Regions from separate parts of the Rhizobium sp. 05L419 genome, predicted to be linked through region 1. Evidence: riboswitches for the same ligand, from Rfam matches in the RefSeq annotation. Region 1 holds a riboswitch; each other region holds the start of a gene.
What was found. Region 1 has a riboswitch for cobalamin ahead of cobU (bifunctional adenosylcobinamide kinase/adenosylcobinamide-phosphate guanylyltransferase). Riboswitches for the same ligand answer to the same signal wherever they lie in the genome.
Positions count from the first base shown of each region.

Region 2: it holds a riboswitch for cobalamin, as region 1 does, so the genes downstream of both, AC1DMK_RS09300 (ABC transporter substrate-binding protein) here and cobU (bifunctional adenosylcobinamide kinase/adenosylcobinamide-phosphate guanylyltransferase) in region 1, are expected to answer to the same signal.
Region 3: it holds a riboswitch for cobalamin, as region 1 does, so the genes downstream of both, bluB (5,6-dimethylbenzimidazole synthase) here and cobU (bifunctional adenosylcobinamide kinase/adenosylcobinamide-phosphate guanylyltransferase) in region 1, are expected to answer to the same signal.
Region 4: it holds a riboswitch for cobalamin, as region 1 does, so the genes downstream of both, nrdH (glutaredoxin-like protein NrdH) here and cobU (bifunctional adenosylcobinamide kinase/adenosylcobinamide-phosphate guanylyltransferase) in region 1, are expected to answer to the same signal.

Region 1 covers NZ_JBFTOF010000002.1:282,748-286,448, reverse strand. The annotation lists gene AC1DMK_RS03730 (chloride channel protein) at 1-1,491, opposite strand, end outside; cobalamin riboswitch at 1,740-2,134, shown strand; gene cobU (bifunctional adenosylcobinamide kinase/adenosylcobinamide-phosphate guanylyltransferase) at 2,271-2,795, shown strand; gene cobW (cobalamin biosynthesis protein CobW) at 2,801-3,701, shown strand, end outside.
Region 2 covers NZ_JBFTOF010000005.1:297,802-301,502, forward strand. The annotation lists gene AC1DMK_RS09290 (ABC transporter ATP-binding protein) at 1-11, opposite strand, end outside; gene AC1DMK_RS09295 (FecCD family ABC transporter permease) at 8-1,048, opposite strand; gene AC1DMK_RS09300 (ABC transporter substrate-binding protein) at 1,045-2,061, opposite strand; cobalamin riboswitch at 2,313-2,555, opposite strand; gene AC1DMK_RS09305 (hypothetical protein) at 2,758-3,243, shown strand; gene AC1DMK_RS09310 (hypothetical protein) at 3,377-3,532, opposite strand; gene AC1DMK_RS09315 (hypothetical protein) at 3,520-3,701, opposite strand, start outside.
Region 3 covers NZ_JBFTOF010000002.1:31,726-35,426, forward strand. The annotation lists gene AC1DMK_RS02530 (NADP-dependent malic enzyme) at 1-169, shown strand, start outside; gene AC1DMK_RS02535 (DUF2865 domain-containing protein) at 298-1,383, shown strand; gene bluB (5,6-dimethylbenzimidazole synthase) at 1,387-2,082, opposite strand; cobalamin riboswitch at 2,124-2,307, opposite strand; gene AC1DMK_RS02545 (TolB family protein) at 2,333-3,166, opposite strand; gene AC1DMK_RS02550 (LTA synthase family protein) at 3,456-3,701, shown strand, end outside.
Region 4 covers NZ_JBFTOF010000035.1:11,641-15,341, reverse strand. The annotation lists gene nrdE (class 1b ribonucleoside-diphosphate reductase subunit alpha) at 1-1,023, opposite strand, end outside; gene nrdI (class Ib ribonucleoside-diphosphate reductase assembly flavoprotein NrdI) at 993-1,406, opposite strand; gene nrdH (glutaredoxin-like protein NrdH) at 1,421-1,642, opposite strand; cobalamin riboswitch at 1,887-2,113, opposite strand; partial or broken gene AC1DMK_RS28055 (5-methyltetrahydropteroyltriglutamate--homocysteine S-methyltransferase) at 2,236-2,858, opposite strand; partial or broken gene AC1DMK_RS28050 (HlyD family secretion protein) at 2,898-3,701, opposite strand, start outside.

The DNA of each region.
Region 1 (3,701 bases):
TTCTACAAGAATGACGCGCTGTGCGGAGCCGATCGGAAAGCGGTCCTTGAACTCCTCCATGGAAATGCCTGCCTTGGCGGTCTTCACGTCGGCGCGCATCAGCTTGTCGACGGTCAGATTGCGGATCCAGCCGACATCATGGGCACTCCGGATGCTCTCGCCACGCAGATGGAAACGCCAGGTTGCGAAAGAATAGCCGAACGTGCTGCGGACCACCAGCGACGAGGTGAGTACGGCAGCGAGCACGAGCGCGGTTATCGGGAAGTCACCGGTGATTTCCAGCGCAAGAAACGTCATCGTGAGTGGCCCGCCGATGACGGCGACCGCAAGCGAACTCATGCCCACCACGGCGTAGACGACAGGTGTTAAAGTTGCGTGAGCAAAATAGGGGGCAGAGTAGGCAAACAGTTTGCCCAGCAGCGCTCCCATGAACAGGGAAGCGAAAAACAGGCCGCCTCGGAAGCCGGAGCCGATGGATATGGCGGATGCAAACGACTTCAGCAGGAAAAGGCCGACKAGCACGGGGATGGCGACCTCACGGTCGAGGTTCAGATGCAACGCGCCATGGCCAGCCGACAGCACCTGCGGCGTGACGAGAGCAAGCAGGCCAACGACGACGCCGCCAAGCGCGGGCCGCAGCGGCGAGGCGATCGCGCTCCTGCGGGCGAGCTCTTCGATAAAGGCAACGCCCTGCATGATCAGGATGCCGACGCCTGCGCAAAACGCGCCGAGCAGGACCGCCGGAACGTAGTCGGCGGGCATGACGGCTCCGAACGAGCCGACGTCGATGACGAAATCGCTCCCGGCAAGAAGGCGCGCCACGAGCGTCGAAACGAGAGCGGACACGACGACCGGCGTCAGCGATACGATGGTATATGTGCCAATGATCAGTTCGAACGCATAGAAGGCGCCCGTCAGCGGTGCGTTGAAGGCAGCGGCGATCGCGCCTGCCGCGCCGCAGCCCACGAGGACACGCAGGTCCGAGCGGCGCAGCTGCAGCTTGAGCCCAAGCTTCGAGGCAATGCCCGACGCCAGCTGCGTATAGCCGGCTTCAAGCCCCACGGAGGCGCCGAAACCATTGGAGATCAGGTTCTGGACGGCCACAAGGATGCTGTCCGTCAACGACAGCCGTCCGCCGTGGAGCGCATTCGCCTCGATCGGGTCGACCATCGGCTTCTTGCGTGTCTTTGCCAGGATGAACATCAGCAGGCCGAGCAGCATGCCGCCGAACACGGGTGCAGCAAGCAAGAGGAACTTGTTGTCGATTTCGGAGGAGCTCAGCCTTTCGACATCGCTGATGCCGAAGATCAGGCTGTGCATCTCGCGGGAAACAAGACTCATGCCCGTGACCGCGAGGCCGGAGGTGACGCCGACGATCGCACCGGCGATGACCATGCCCATTTCGCTGCGGCGCAGGAGCGCACGCATGCGTCCTACATCCAACAGAGTGTGAAGCAGGCCGAACCGGCGCATATCGATTTTGAGGAGCATGGCAAGGAAACTAGGCGGGCAAAAGCCCGGTCAAGGGCGAGGGAGAGGTGCGACGGCGGCGACGGCATCCGCTTGCGGTGCAATTGAAACAAAAGCCCGGCGATGGCAACAGATTTCTTCTGGCGTAAGTCACTGATAAAATACCATAAATACGGTAGAGATAGTCGTCTTTGCGCGTGGTCGACATGGTTTTCCCATCCAATGCGAAGTGGGTTAGCCAATTGACTTCGCACTGGCGCTTGCCTAACCATGAATCCATAACGGATGGTTCTGGATCGCCTAAAGCGTTTCGGATGAAAAGGGAATGTGACGCGGTGGACCCAATCAGGGCGCTTTCATCACAGCCGACCCCGCGACTGTAGAGCGGTCAGGGTCTTCCGTCCGGCGTCGGATGCGCATTACCGGTTGTCTGCATGGTGCAGACGGGTGAGGCGGGGAAGACGACGGAAAAGCCACTGGTAGTGCAAGCATGATTAGCCGGGGCTGGACGCCTCTCAGTCTACGAATCGTCCGCCTTTTCATGATTGCCGCCGGGAAGGCGAGGAAGATCCGCTGGCACGATCAGGGCGACCGGTTTACCGGCCCGCCCCGATCGCGGCCTGAACCCGCGAGCCAGGAGACCTGCCATATCGTGCCGGGCGCAGAGCCCACCCATGGGGCGACGTCCCCGCTGCCAGCACGGAGGTTGTCATGGCTGAAAGACAGATTTATCGATCGCATGGCGCGGTCGTCTTGCCGGTCGCTTGCGGGCATGGTCCGCAGATCGGATTGCATTTCCCATGAACACCTCATCTTCGGGCGCCACCTTCGTTCTCGGTGGTGCGCGGTCTGGAAAATCCCGCTTTGCCGAGCACCTGGTTGCGGCAAGCGGTCTGGAGCGCCACTACGTCGCGACCGGCCGCGCCTGGGACGACGAGATGCGTGCGCGGATCGACCAGCACAAGGCAGATCGCGGCGACATCTGGACCACCCACGAAGAGCCGCTCGATCTGGTCGGATGCCTTGAGGCTGTCGATGGCGAGAAGCGGGCGATCCTGGTGGATTGCCTGACGCTGTGGGTTACCAATCTGATGATGGCGGAGCGCGGCATAGCGGCGGAGTTTGCCGCCCTTGCCGCCTATTTGCCGACGGCGCGCGCCCAGCTCGTCTTCGTCTCCAATGAAGTCGGGCTCGGCATCGTGCCGGAAAACCGCATGGCGCGGGATTTTCGCGACTATGCCGGCCGGCTGCACCAAATGATCGCGGCGGAAGCTGCGAGTGTATATTTTATCGCGGCTGGATTGCCGCTGAAAATGAAGGGTTGAATTCCATGAACCAGCAGAAGATCCCCGCGACCGTGATCACGGGCTTTCTCGGCGCGGGCAAGACGACGATGATCCGCAACCTGCTCTCCAATACGGGCGGCAAGAGGATTGCGCTCATCATCAACGAGTTCGGCGATCTTGGCGTCGACGGCGAGGTTCTGAAGGGCTGCGGCGCGGAGAACTGCACCGAGGACGATATCATTGAGCTGACCAACGGCTGCATTTGCTGCACGGTCGCCGACGACTTCGTCCCGACGATGACGAAGCTTCTGGAGCGTGAAAACCGCCCCGACCATATTGTCATCGAAACCTCCGGCCTGGCCTTGCCGCAGCCGCTCATCGCCGCCTTCAACTGGCCGGATATCCGCACGCAGGTCACGGTCGACGGCGTGATCACGGTGGTCGACAGCGCCGCTGTTGCCGCCGGTCGCTTTGCCGACGACCACGATGCCGTCGAAGCACGTCGCGTCGAGGACGAATCGCTCGATCACGAGAGCCCAATCGAGGAGCTTTTCGAGGATCAGCTGACCTGCGCCGACCTGATCGTTCTCAACAAGACCGATCTTCTTGACAGCGCGAGCCTCAGCCGCGTTCGTGACGAGGTCGCCTCTCGCATTTCCCGCAAGCCCGTCATGATCGAGGCAAAGAACGGCGAGGTGCCGGCAAGCATATTGCTTGGTCTCGGCATCGGCACCGAAGGCGACATCGTCAACCGCAAGTCCCATCACGAACTCGAGCACGAGGACGGCACGCCGCACGACCACGACGAATTCGACAGCTTCGTCGTCGAACTCGGCCCCGTTGCCGATCCCTCGGCTTTCGCTGAAAAGCTGAAGGGCATCATCGCGGAGCATGACGTACTGCGTCTCAAGGGTTTCGTCGATGTCCCGGGGAGGCCGATGCGAC
Region 2 (3,701 bases), on a different contig from region 1:
GAAATGCTCATGTCACGCTCCTCGCGCGGTAAAGAATGACCGCAAAGGCCGGTGCGCCGAACAGTGCCGTGACGACGCCGATCGGCAGGATCTGCTGCGGAATGATGATGCGCGAGACGATGTCTGCCCCGACCATGAAGATTGCCCCCATCAGCGTTGCCGCCGGCAGCAGCCGCAGGTGTCCGGGACCGACGATGAAACGCGCCGCATGCGGGACGACCAGCCCGACAAAGCCGATGGAGCCGACGATGCTGACGACGGCGGCTGTCATCAGCGCGGTCAGCCCCAGCAGCACGATGCGGACCCTGCGGACCGGGATGCCGAGCGTTGCGGCGCTGTCTGCACCGAAGGCGAACGCATCGAGCGCTCGGGCATGGAACATGCATAGGACAAAGCCGGCGCCGGCGATCGGCGCCGCCAGATACACATCCGGCCAGCGCACGCCGCCAAGACTGCCGAGCAGCCAGAACATGACGCCGCGGGCCTGCTCGGCATTGGCCGATGTCGTAACGATATAGGATGTCAGCGCATTGAAGAGCTGCGAGCCCGCCACACCGGAGAGCACGACCCGGTCGTTCTGCCCGCCCGTTCCCGCCGCCAGCAGCGCGACGAACAGGAAGGCGATGACCGCGCCGATAAATGCCCCGGACGACAGCGTCAGCACCCCATAGCCGAGCCCCAGGATCATGACGGCCACGGCCCCCGTCGAGGCGCCGGCCGATATGCCGAGCACGTAGGGCTCCGCCAGCGGGTTTCGGAGCAGCGCCTGCAGGATCACCCCGCAGAGCGCCAGCGCCGCTCCCACGCTTGCCGCCACGAGTGCGCGGCTCAGCCTGTAGTCCCACACGATGCCCTGATGGATGCGGCTGAGCTCGAACGCCGTGCCGAAAGCCCGGTTGGCGACGGCCATTGCCGTGGTCGGCAGCGGAATGGCGATCTCGCCGATCGAGACGGCAAGGCTGATCATGAAGGCGAGAAGGACCAGAGAGACGGCAATGAGCGCACTCAGCACCCACCACCTGCCGCAAACAGCGATCCCGGAGCTCACTGCCTCAGCCCGAAGGCCTTGATGCCCTTTGCCAGACCCTCGATCCCGTCGATGGTGCGGATCGTCGGATTCATCGATTGCGCATCCATCATCACGAAGCGCCTTCCTTTCACCGCCTCGAGCTGGCTCGTCACCGGGTCCTTTTCGAGGAAGTCGATTTTCACCGCCGGGTCATCGGCAGCGTAGCGGCGGCGGTCCATGGTCGCGATCACGATGATCGCGGGGTTGGCCTCGGCGATCGTTTCCCAGCCGACCAGCGGCCACTCCTCCTCGCTCGTCACGACGTTTCTGGCACCGATCGCCTTCAGGATATAGGCAGGCGCACTGTTCTTGCCGGCAATGAAGGCGTCGCCGTTCACCTCCTTGCTGGAGAACCAGAAGACGACGGGGAGCTTGCTGCCGCCGGCGTCGGCAATCGATGCTGCCGCATTCGCCTCGCGCGCCTTCAGGGCTGCAACCAGCGCGTCGCCACGGTCCGTGACGTCGAAGATTTCGGCAAGTTCGCCGATCTCCCGATAGATCAGCTCCATCGTGAAGAGCTCCTTGCGCACGCCGTCTCCACCATCGGCGTTGACCTTCGCGACGCAATCGGCGGGCGCGATATAGGTGTTGATGCCGAGCTCGGAAAACTGCTCCCGCTTGCCGACCGAGCCCTGGGGGCCGACATGCCACTCGAATTCCGCGGCAACCAGGTCGGGCTCCTGGCCAACGACGGATTCAAAACTCGGGTCATTGTCGGCGAGACGCTTGATGGTCTGGTTGTCGGCGGCAAACTGCGGCAGGACCGGCCCGACCCAGACCGCCGTGCCGGCGATATTGTCCTTGAGACCGAGCGAAAGGAGAATTTCGGTCATGCCCTGGCCGATCGAAACGATCCTGCCGGGTGCCTTGTCGAAGGTGACGGTCCGGCCGCAATTGGAAAGCGCGAGAGGATACTGGGTCGCGCCCATGGCGGGAGCCGACAGCCCGGCGACGAAAAGGACGAGACTGAACGATTGAAGCATGTGACGCATGGAGTGCCTTTGTAGAATGGAGGAAAACGCGTCGCGCCCGCCGATCGGGCGGGAAACGCGAGGGTGAAGACGGGTTCGCAGCTGCCGCCCGGCGCCGGACCTCGGTCCATGCGTCGGGACGCAGATTTGCGTCAGCCGTTGCTAAAGATGGATGGCCCAATCAAGCCTGGGATTGGCGACGGCCACGCGGTTCGCACCGATGTCGAGATCGATCATGCTCGCTCCTGTTCCGGGCATCCCCGCCCGGTTGATTGGATCTATCTTCGACGGCAGGTCTCCTGGCTCGCGAATATATGCGTCTCATCTGCCTTCCCGCGCAAACGAGTGTCACGCAGTGGCATGGCGCCCGAAAAGGGCGCCACTGGGATGATCGGCAATCCGCTTACAGTTGCGGGGGCAGCCACGGTCTTGGTCCCTTGTTGGGTCGTCCGCACCGTGTTCCCTATTAATCCCCTCGGAGTCATCGTCGGGGAACCGTCGGGCGCAGTTAAGCCACGCCGTATGACAAGGTCAAGCCGAACGGCTCATGATGTTCAGCCTGAAAACGCCACATGGCTTCCATTCTCCATCGAGCCTTGCCAGAAGTGACGCGGCCAGACCGCTGATTCGACCAATTTCGGACACAGAAGGATGGCATGGCACTGCTCATGAGAGGCGCCCGTTCGCGGCGCGCCGCCACTGGACCGCTTGCGAGGTATGAAGGTGAAACTGCTAACTCTGGCCACGGCTTTGCTGTTTGCAACGGCGCTTGCTTCGACGGCCAATGCCGCACCCCAGAATTTCCCCGGCGCGCCGGGCGCGCTGACGCTTGCCGGCAAATGCGCCAAGCTCGTGGTCGGCAAGGTCGATGCGACGAAGGAGTGCCAGGGCGAAATCGCCAGCGTGACGCTGATCAACGGCCAGGTCACCTTGATCTTCACCTCCGGCGGCAAGATGCTCGGTTTCCAGGGCGACGGCACGAAGATCAAGCCGGCATCCGCCGGCAACGTCAGCCTGCCCCTCAGCCTCGTCGTCACCGGCGTCGGTCAGAAGATGACCGGCCAGGTGAAGGTGACGGGCACCTGCACGATGGGCAACCCCTACGGCGGTAAGCCGGTCGCCATCGAATGCACGGCCAAGAGCGCCGATACCGCCTTTGCCGGCAACTTCCGCACCAACGGCAAGTCGCCGAAGCAGAAGTAGCGTCAACGGGATACGGATGCCTACCCCGCCGTCGGATCGCCCGCGTTGGCGTCCAGATTCTGGTTCAGCCGCTTCAGAAGCGTGTCGACTTCCTCGTCCGTGAAGCCCGACAATGCCTGCCGGTTGCCTTCCATCAGGATTGCGCGCCGGGAAGGCGCTCCTCTGCCTGCTCTGTCAGGGTGATCAGGCGGCTCCGTCCGTCCTTGGGATCGGGGAGCCGCTGGACGAGGCCATCGCGTTCGATGCGCGACAGCAGCTGCGCCATCAGGCGGCTGATCAAGCGCACCACGCGCCGCTGCCCGGCTTGCGGGCGAGGCCTTCGTCGATGAGCTGCACGCCGATCGACCGCCCGTCGCGGGAGATGACGCGCGGCGCTCCGGCCTTGCCAGGCTGCCCGGCCGGGTTCATCGCGAAGGATCCGGCATTGAGGATGTTCAAGAGCCGCAGTTTGGCGGCAA
Region 3 (3,701 bases), 250 kb from region 1:
CGCCAACATCACGCTCGGCGTCGTCAAGTCGATGACCGATGGTCTGCATGTCGGCCCGATCCTGCTCGGTGCGGCAATGCCGGCCCATATCCTGGCGCCGTCGGTCACCTCCCGAGGTGTGGTGAACATGGCAGCGCTCGCCGTCGTGGAGGCTTCCCAGCCGGCTTGAGTTGGCAGAGATCGGGAAAATGCGTTAGAATTGCAACGGCAGCTTGTTAATACAAACAGGCTACTGAGGAAAGTGGCGGCGGACGTGCGCCCGATCCACTGGTATTTGCTCATCCACGGGACGATGCCTTGAAACGCCGGAATTTGCCTTTTGCGCTCCTGATCGCCCTTTCGACACCGGTTTATGCGCAAGTCGCGCCGATCTGCGGTGAGTTGCGCGCGCGTCTTGCGGACCTGCCGCAGGTGATAGGAACCACGCCCGAGGTTCGCAAATATGCGAGTGCCATCGCCGAGCAGAATCTCGAGCTTCGAAAAGTCAGAAGCGATTTGCGGCGTAATGGGTGCAGCGCCGGCAGCATGGTGACGATCGGCGGCGACAACGCCGACTTCTGTGGCGAGCTCGAGCAGGCGGAAGCCAAGATGGCCGATAATATCAGCTATCTCCAGCAGCGCCGCGACGAACTGCGGGCGCAGAGCGAAGATACCCGCACGCGCAACGAGCTGATCGCTGCACTCGACGCCAACAGTTGCAACGCAGAGTCGTCGCTCCCCGACGATCCCCAGTATGCACCGCCTCCGAGCATCGACGATCAGGCGATGCGCGACGACACGTTCATACCGCTCGGCGGTGGCCAGGGGCGGCGAAGGTCTTATGTTCCATCCGGTATGCAACCCCTTTCGCATCTCAACACGGTGTGCGTCCGCACCTGTGACGGAGGCTTCTTCCCGCTCAGCTCCAACGCGACTTCGATGGACTTCGCGCGCGACGCCGACACTTGCGCGAAAATGTGTCCCGGCGTCGATACGGAGCTTTTCTATCACGATGTCTCCGTCGGAGAGACATCGGACATGATCTCCACGGCGACGGGCGCGCCCTATAGCGCGATGCCGAATGCATTCGTCTACAAGAACCGCAAGCCGGGGGAAAAAACGTCCTGCAGCTGCGACCTCCCCGCCTACTACGAACGCATGAGAAAGAACCAGTCTGCAGTCACCGAACTGCCCAAGAACGGCTCGATCACCAAAATCGAGACCCGGAAGCCGGAGGCGCCTGCGATTGCGGCGCCTGCCCCGCAATCCCAGGTGCCCGACCGGCCCTATGATCTGCAAAGCGACAAGGTCCGCCAGATCGGACCCCAATTCCTAGCCGGCGATCAGGGGGCAATCGACCTCAAGCACCCATCGACCCCGGGTGCTCAACCGCAGCAGCGGTAGCGGTTATTCGATCCCTTCGCCATTGCCCCAGCGATCGGCAAAGATCAGCTCTGCGACTGGCATCCGCTGCCGCCAGCCTTTGACGGCGAGTTCAGGCTGCTCGTACAGCTGGTCGACATAGCCGACACAGAGCCACGCAACGATCTCGACCCGCTCGGGCACGCCGAGGATCTGCTTGAGGTCGGCTTCATGGAAGATGCTGACCCAGCCGACGCCGATCCCTTCCGCGCGCGCGGCTAGCCAGAGATTTTGTACCGCGCAGACCGTCGAATAGGAATCCATCCGCGGATTGTGCGTCCGTCCAAGCACGACGTCGCCGCAGCGATCCGGATCGCAGGTGATGCAGATTCCAAGCGGGGCGCTGCGGATGCCTTCCAGCTTCAGCGACCGATAGGCCTGCTGCCGTTCGCCGGAAAACATCTCGGCCGCCTCCAGATTGGCACGATTGAAGGCGTCCCACACGGCGGACTTGACGTCCGGGTCGCGCACGAGAATGAAGTTCCACGGCTGCATGAAGCCGACGGACGGTGCGTGGTGCGCGGCTTCCAGGAGACGTTTGATCACGTCGTCCGGCAGGATGTCAGGCAGAAACTCCGAGCGAACGTCCCGTCGCGTCTCAATTGCCTTGTAAACCGCTTTGCGTTCGTCCTCAGAAAAGGCCGCAGCTCTTGGTAGAGAGCCAGAATGGTCTGGTCGCATCGTCAATCCCCAACAACACAACCGCCCGCCGTCCACGCGGGTCAGTCTATGATTGTCGGGCCGGTCTTCTGACTTGGGGTCACCCGCCTGCCGCGCCTTCCCGGCACGGAGCCAGTGGCATTTGAGCGGCAAACGTCAGCCTTACAGCGTTGGGCACGTTCCGGTCTTGCACCGAATTCCCGATTCTCCCGCGCTGACGCGGGCACCCGACGAGCAACCTATGTCGCGAAATGCCGCCAAACGCAATCGATCAGGCGGACGCTGGGAAATATCTGACATAGGCGAACTCGTCACCGTCTGGTGACCAGTTGGGCACATTGATCGTTCCCTGCCCGCCGAATAGTTCGAAGAGTGTCGTCAGATTGCCGCCGTCCATGTCCATGAGCCGCAGCCTGACATTCAGGTCGCGCGGATGGTCGAACACGTCGGGATCATAGGAAAGGATCAGCACCTTGTCGTTTCCGGGAGACGGATGGGCGAACCAGTTGCCGTAGTCGTCGTGCGTGATTTGTTCGAGCCCTGTCCCATCAGGATGAATGCGCCAGATCTGCATGAGACCGGTGCGACTGGAATTGAAGTAGATCCATCGGCCGTCAAGGGAATAGTCAGGCCCGTCGTTGCGGCCCTCTCCGTGGGTGAGGCGCTTCTCCTCGCCTCCGCTGACCGGGATCGTGTAAATGTCGAAGAGGTCGTTGCGGATGCCGCAATAGGCGAGTTCCTGGCCGTCCGGTGACCAGCCATGCCAATAGGACGGAAGGTTCGTCGTAACCAGGCGGGGGACGCCGCCTTCGACAGGCAGAACGTAGATCGCCGACTTGCCGAATTCGGTCTTGTCTGAAATGACGATCCGCGAACCATCCGGAGAAATCCCGTGATCGTTGTTGCACGCGATCGCGAAGCCAGTATCGACCATCTCGACGCGCCCAGAACCATCGAGCGCGAGACGGTGAAGAAGCCCGTCCCCGTTCAGCAGGAGGTAGCTGCCGTCTGGTGAGAAATTGGGCGCTTCGACGAGTTGATCGGTTTGCCAGACACTCCGGGACACACCCGTCCGGACATTAAAGATCTCCACGGAACTGCGCACGTAAAGCCTCCTCGACCTCAGATTCAAACGAAGGTCTGAACTACGCCACCGCCTGCCCTCGCGCAAGGACACTTCTCGGCGGTTATGTTGCGTATGCTAGCTATGTCCCATCGCAAATCAGCATCATCGACGCAAAAGCGCCGAGGGCAATTTGATCAATAAAGTCATACATGCGGGAAACCTAACCGGTTCATCTAGCGTTCATGACGGAGATGTGACAGTTCGGTGAAGGTTTGATGACACTGGAGTTTCACCGTTGATCGCGCAAGTCTTAAGGTCTGAAGCGGCAATGCGCGTCGCGTCGCTTTACACGCGTGTCGGCGCAAGCGGACGCCCGACCGCGCTTCGCGGTGCGATCAGCGTAGCGCTTTCGGCATTGATAGCACTTTTGGCGACCGTCGCGGTCGAATCAATCGCACGTGGGGCTATCACCGATGTCGGGGAGTTCGTGACGTCGACGGCCCGTCCCGGCATGACGACTGTCGTGATGCTGACGGTGCTGATGCTGTCGCTCGACGCGGTGTTGGGTCGGCGG
Region 4 (3,701 bases), on a different contig from region 1:
GCGGCTGTCGGCGACCATTTCGCGGTACTTCTCCGTCACCGAGATTTCGGTGAACGGCACCCCGTAGACGCGTTCGACGTCATAGGGTGAGAAGAGGTACATATCGTCGTTGTTCCTGGCGAGTTCGAAGGTGATATCGGGTATGACGACACCGAGCGACAGCGTCTTGATCCTGATCTTCTCATCCGCGTTCTCGCGCTTGGTGTCGAGGAAACGCATGATGTCCGGATGGTGGGCGTTGAGATAGACGGCACCCGCGCCCTGGCGCGCGCCAAGCTGGTTGGCATAGGAGAAGCTGTCTTCCAGGAGCTTCATCACGGGGATGATGCCTGACGACTGGTTCTCGATGTGCTTGATCGGCGCCCCGGCCTCACGAATATTGGTGAGCGAAAGCGCAACGCCACCGCCTCGTTTGGAAAGTTGAAGCGCCGAATTGATGGAGCGCCCGATCGATTCCATATTGTCTTCGATGCGCATCAGGAAGCACGAGACGAGCTCGCCGCGCTGCTTCTTGCCAGCATTCAGAAAGGTCGGCGTCGCAGGCTGGAACCGGCCAGAAATGATCTCGTCGACCACGTCGCGAGCGAGTTGCTCGTTGCCGCGCGCGAGCGCGAGCGCGACCATGCAGACGCGGTCTTCATAGCGCTCCAGGTAGCGCTTTCCGTCAAAGGTCTTGAGCGTGTAGCTGGTGTAGTACTTGAACGCTCCGAGGAAGGTCGGGAAGCGGAATTTCCTCGCGTATGCGTGGTCGCACAGGTCGCGCACGAAATTGAACGAATACTGGTCGAGCACTTCGCGCTCGTAATAGCCTTCGCTCACGAGGTAGTCGAGTTTTTCCCTAAGGTTATGGAAGAAGACGGTATTCTGGTTGACGTGCTGCAGGAAATACTGCCGTGCCGCAAGCCGATCCTTGTCGAGCTGGATCCTTCCATCGTCGTCATAGAGATTCAGCATGGCGTTGAGCGCATGGTAGTCCAGCGCGGGTTCGACCTTCACAGGGCGTTCGAGCGTAACCGTGTCCAAAATCGTTCCAATCCGTTTTTGACGTTGGTGACGTCCTCGTCCGTACCCAGGAGCTCGAACCTGTTGAGGTAAGGCACCTGGCATTTTCTGGAGATGACGTCGCCGGCGAGCCCATAGGTCTTGCCGAAATTGCTGTTGCCCGCGGCGATCACGCCGCAGAGGTTGGAGCGGTTCTCCGCCTGGTTGAGGAAGCGGATCACCTGCTTGGGCACGGCTCCCTTGCCGCCATCGCCGCTGTATGTCGGCACCACGAGGACGAAAGGCCGGCGCACGAAAAAGGCTTCATCGGGCAGAACCGGAATACGGACCGCGTCCATCCCCAGCTTGCCGATGAAGCGATGGGTGTTTTCGGATCGGCTGGAGAAGTAGACGATCTGCCCCATCGGCGGTTCCCCGGTCAGGCAAGCGCGCTGATCATGTCGGGACGGAAGCCGGCCCAATGCTGTTCGCCTGCGACGACCACGGGGACCTGGCGATAGCCAAGACCCTGGACGAGTTCATAGGCCAGGGTATCGGTTGAAACGTCGACGATCAGGTATTCGATGCCGTGCCTATCGAGCGCGCGCGTGGTCGCGGTGCACTGAACGCAGGCAGGCTTGCTGTAAACGGTGATGTTCATTGGTATCCTCGTGTTTCGATGGCATGAAAGGTCGTTCGGGCATCCGCCGATGCTCGTGCGATGAGACGGAAAAAACAGGTGTCGCCTGCGGTCAGACGCTAAGCGGCCATCACTCGTCCTGATACGGATTGGAACTCAAGACATGGACTTCACCCCGAAGTTGGCTGATCGCGAGATCTCGGGGGCAGCGGGCACACGCGGATTCATTCCGCAGCACAACGCGACCTTCCGGACACCCCGCCCGTGGACGTTTCTGATCGAGGCAGGTCTCCTGGCTTACGGGTCGTCGCGTCCATCCTCGCCTTCCCGAAACCTTCCGGCTCCAGTGGCTTTCCCAGATGGATGCTCGCCGCTTACAGTTGCGGGGGCAGCTCCGGCATTGCGGAGTCCATCATGGGCTACCGCGCACCGTATTCCCGTCTTAGCCTCCAATCCTTGCGAATCGAAGGAACCTCGAACACTATATATAGTAGACAAGGTTAGATTCCCGTCAACGACTATGATCAACGGTCGACAAGATCGGTGGGATAAGCGGTACGGGGCGGCGGGAAGACGCCGGGATTTCCCCGGCGTCTCATCCGGTGGAAAGATCGTCAGACGCCGGCGGCCGACAACGTTCCGTGGCTGGTCAAGCGGAGCAGCCTCGCCGCTTCGACCATGTTGACTAGGGCAGGCTTGACCTCTTCCCATTTGCGGGTCTTCAGGCCGCAATCGGGATTGATCCACAACTGCGTATCATTGAGACGCCGCCTCGCCAGGTCGAGCAGTTCCGTCATTTGAGCGACATCTGGAATCCGCGGCGAGTGGATGTCGTAGACGCACGGACCGTTCTCGTTCGGTAGTCCTGGTGCTGGAAGACGTCGAGAAGCTCCATTTTCGAACGCGAGGTCTCGATCGAGATGACATCGGCGTCCATGGTCTCGATGGAAGCCATGATATCGTTGAACTCCGAATAGCACATGTGCGTGTGGATCTGCGTCTTGTCGGAAACGCCGCTCGAGCATATGCGAAACGCCTCAACCGCCCAATCGAGATAGGTGCCCCGATCGCCTTTCCGAAGGGGCAGGTCCTCTCGAAGCGCTGCCTCGTCGATCTGGATCATCGCAGTACCGGCTTCCTCCAGGTCGGCAACCTCGTCACGGATTGCAAGAGCGATCTGGCGGCATACGGCGCTGCGAGGAAGATCATCGCGAACGAACGACCAGTTCAGGATGGTTGCTCCATTGGCGTATCGCAGGTGGATGTCACCTCTCAATCAGAACGGATTGACGTAATTGGTGATGGCGATCTGGCGCAAGAGTACTTTGCGGATCACCTGCGCAGCCTTGACATGATCCGTGAAGATGGCCGCAGTACCAGTGCTTCCTGCGGGCAGTTTGGCTGCGAACGCCGCGTCGTCGAGCCTGATCCTGACCACGAACGGCACGGTCTGGATCAACTCGGAAGAGACAGCGGCGCCTGAAACTTTCGTCTGTCCGGTGGCCACCGCTTGCAAGACGCTCTCAACCTTGCCGGAATAGACCTTGCCTGGCATGAACTTGAACGTCGCTTCGACCGGCTGACCGGGCTCGATGTAACGGGCATTGATCTGCGGCACCTCCATGCCGATGATCGTGTCCGACGTATCGATGAACGCCATTGCCGGCGAAAGCGGCAGATTGGTGACACGCGCTCCGGTTCGTAGAGCTAGATTGGTCACGTATCCGTCAGCCGGAGCACGAACGACAGTTTTTTCCAGGTCCCACTTCGCGGCCACAAGCTCTGCCTGCAGCTGTTCGACCTCTGCCTGGCGTTGCTCGACGTCGAAGGCTCGACCCGCGCCACTTGTCTGCAGTCGTGTGGTTTAAGAAAGACGGAGCTGCTGCAGGTCCAGTTGTGCCTGCAGCGCATCCACCTTTGCCTTGAGGGGCACAGCGTCGATCGTGAAGAGAACGTCACCTGCCTTCAGCGGTGTATTTGGTTTAACGGGAACCTCGACGACTTCGCCAGCAACATCCGGAACGACGGCGACGGAGTTGCGGACGACAAGCGCTGTTCCTTGAGGCGCACCCCAGTTCAT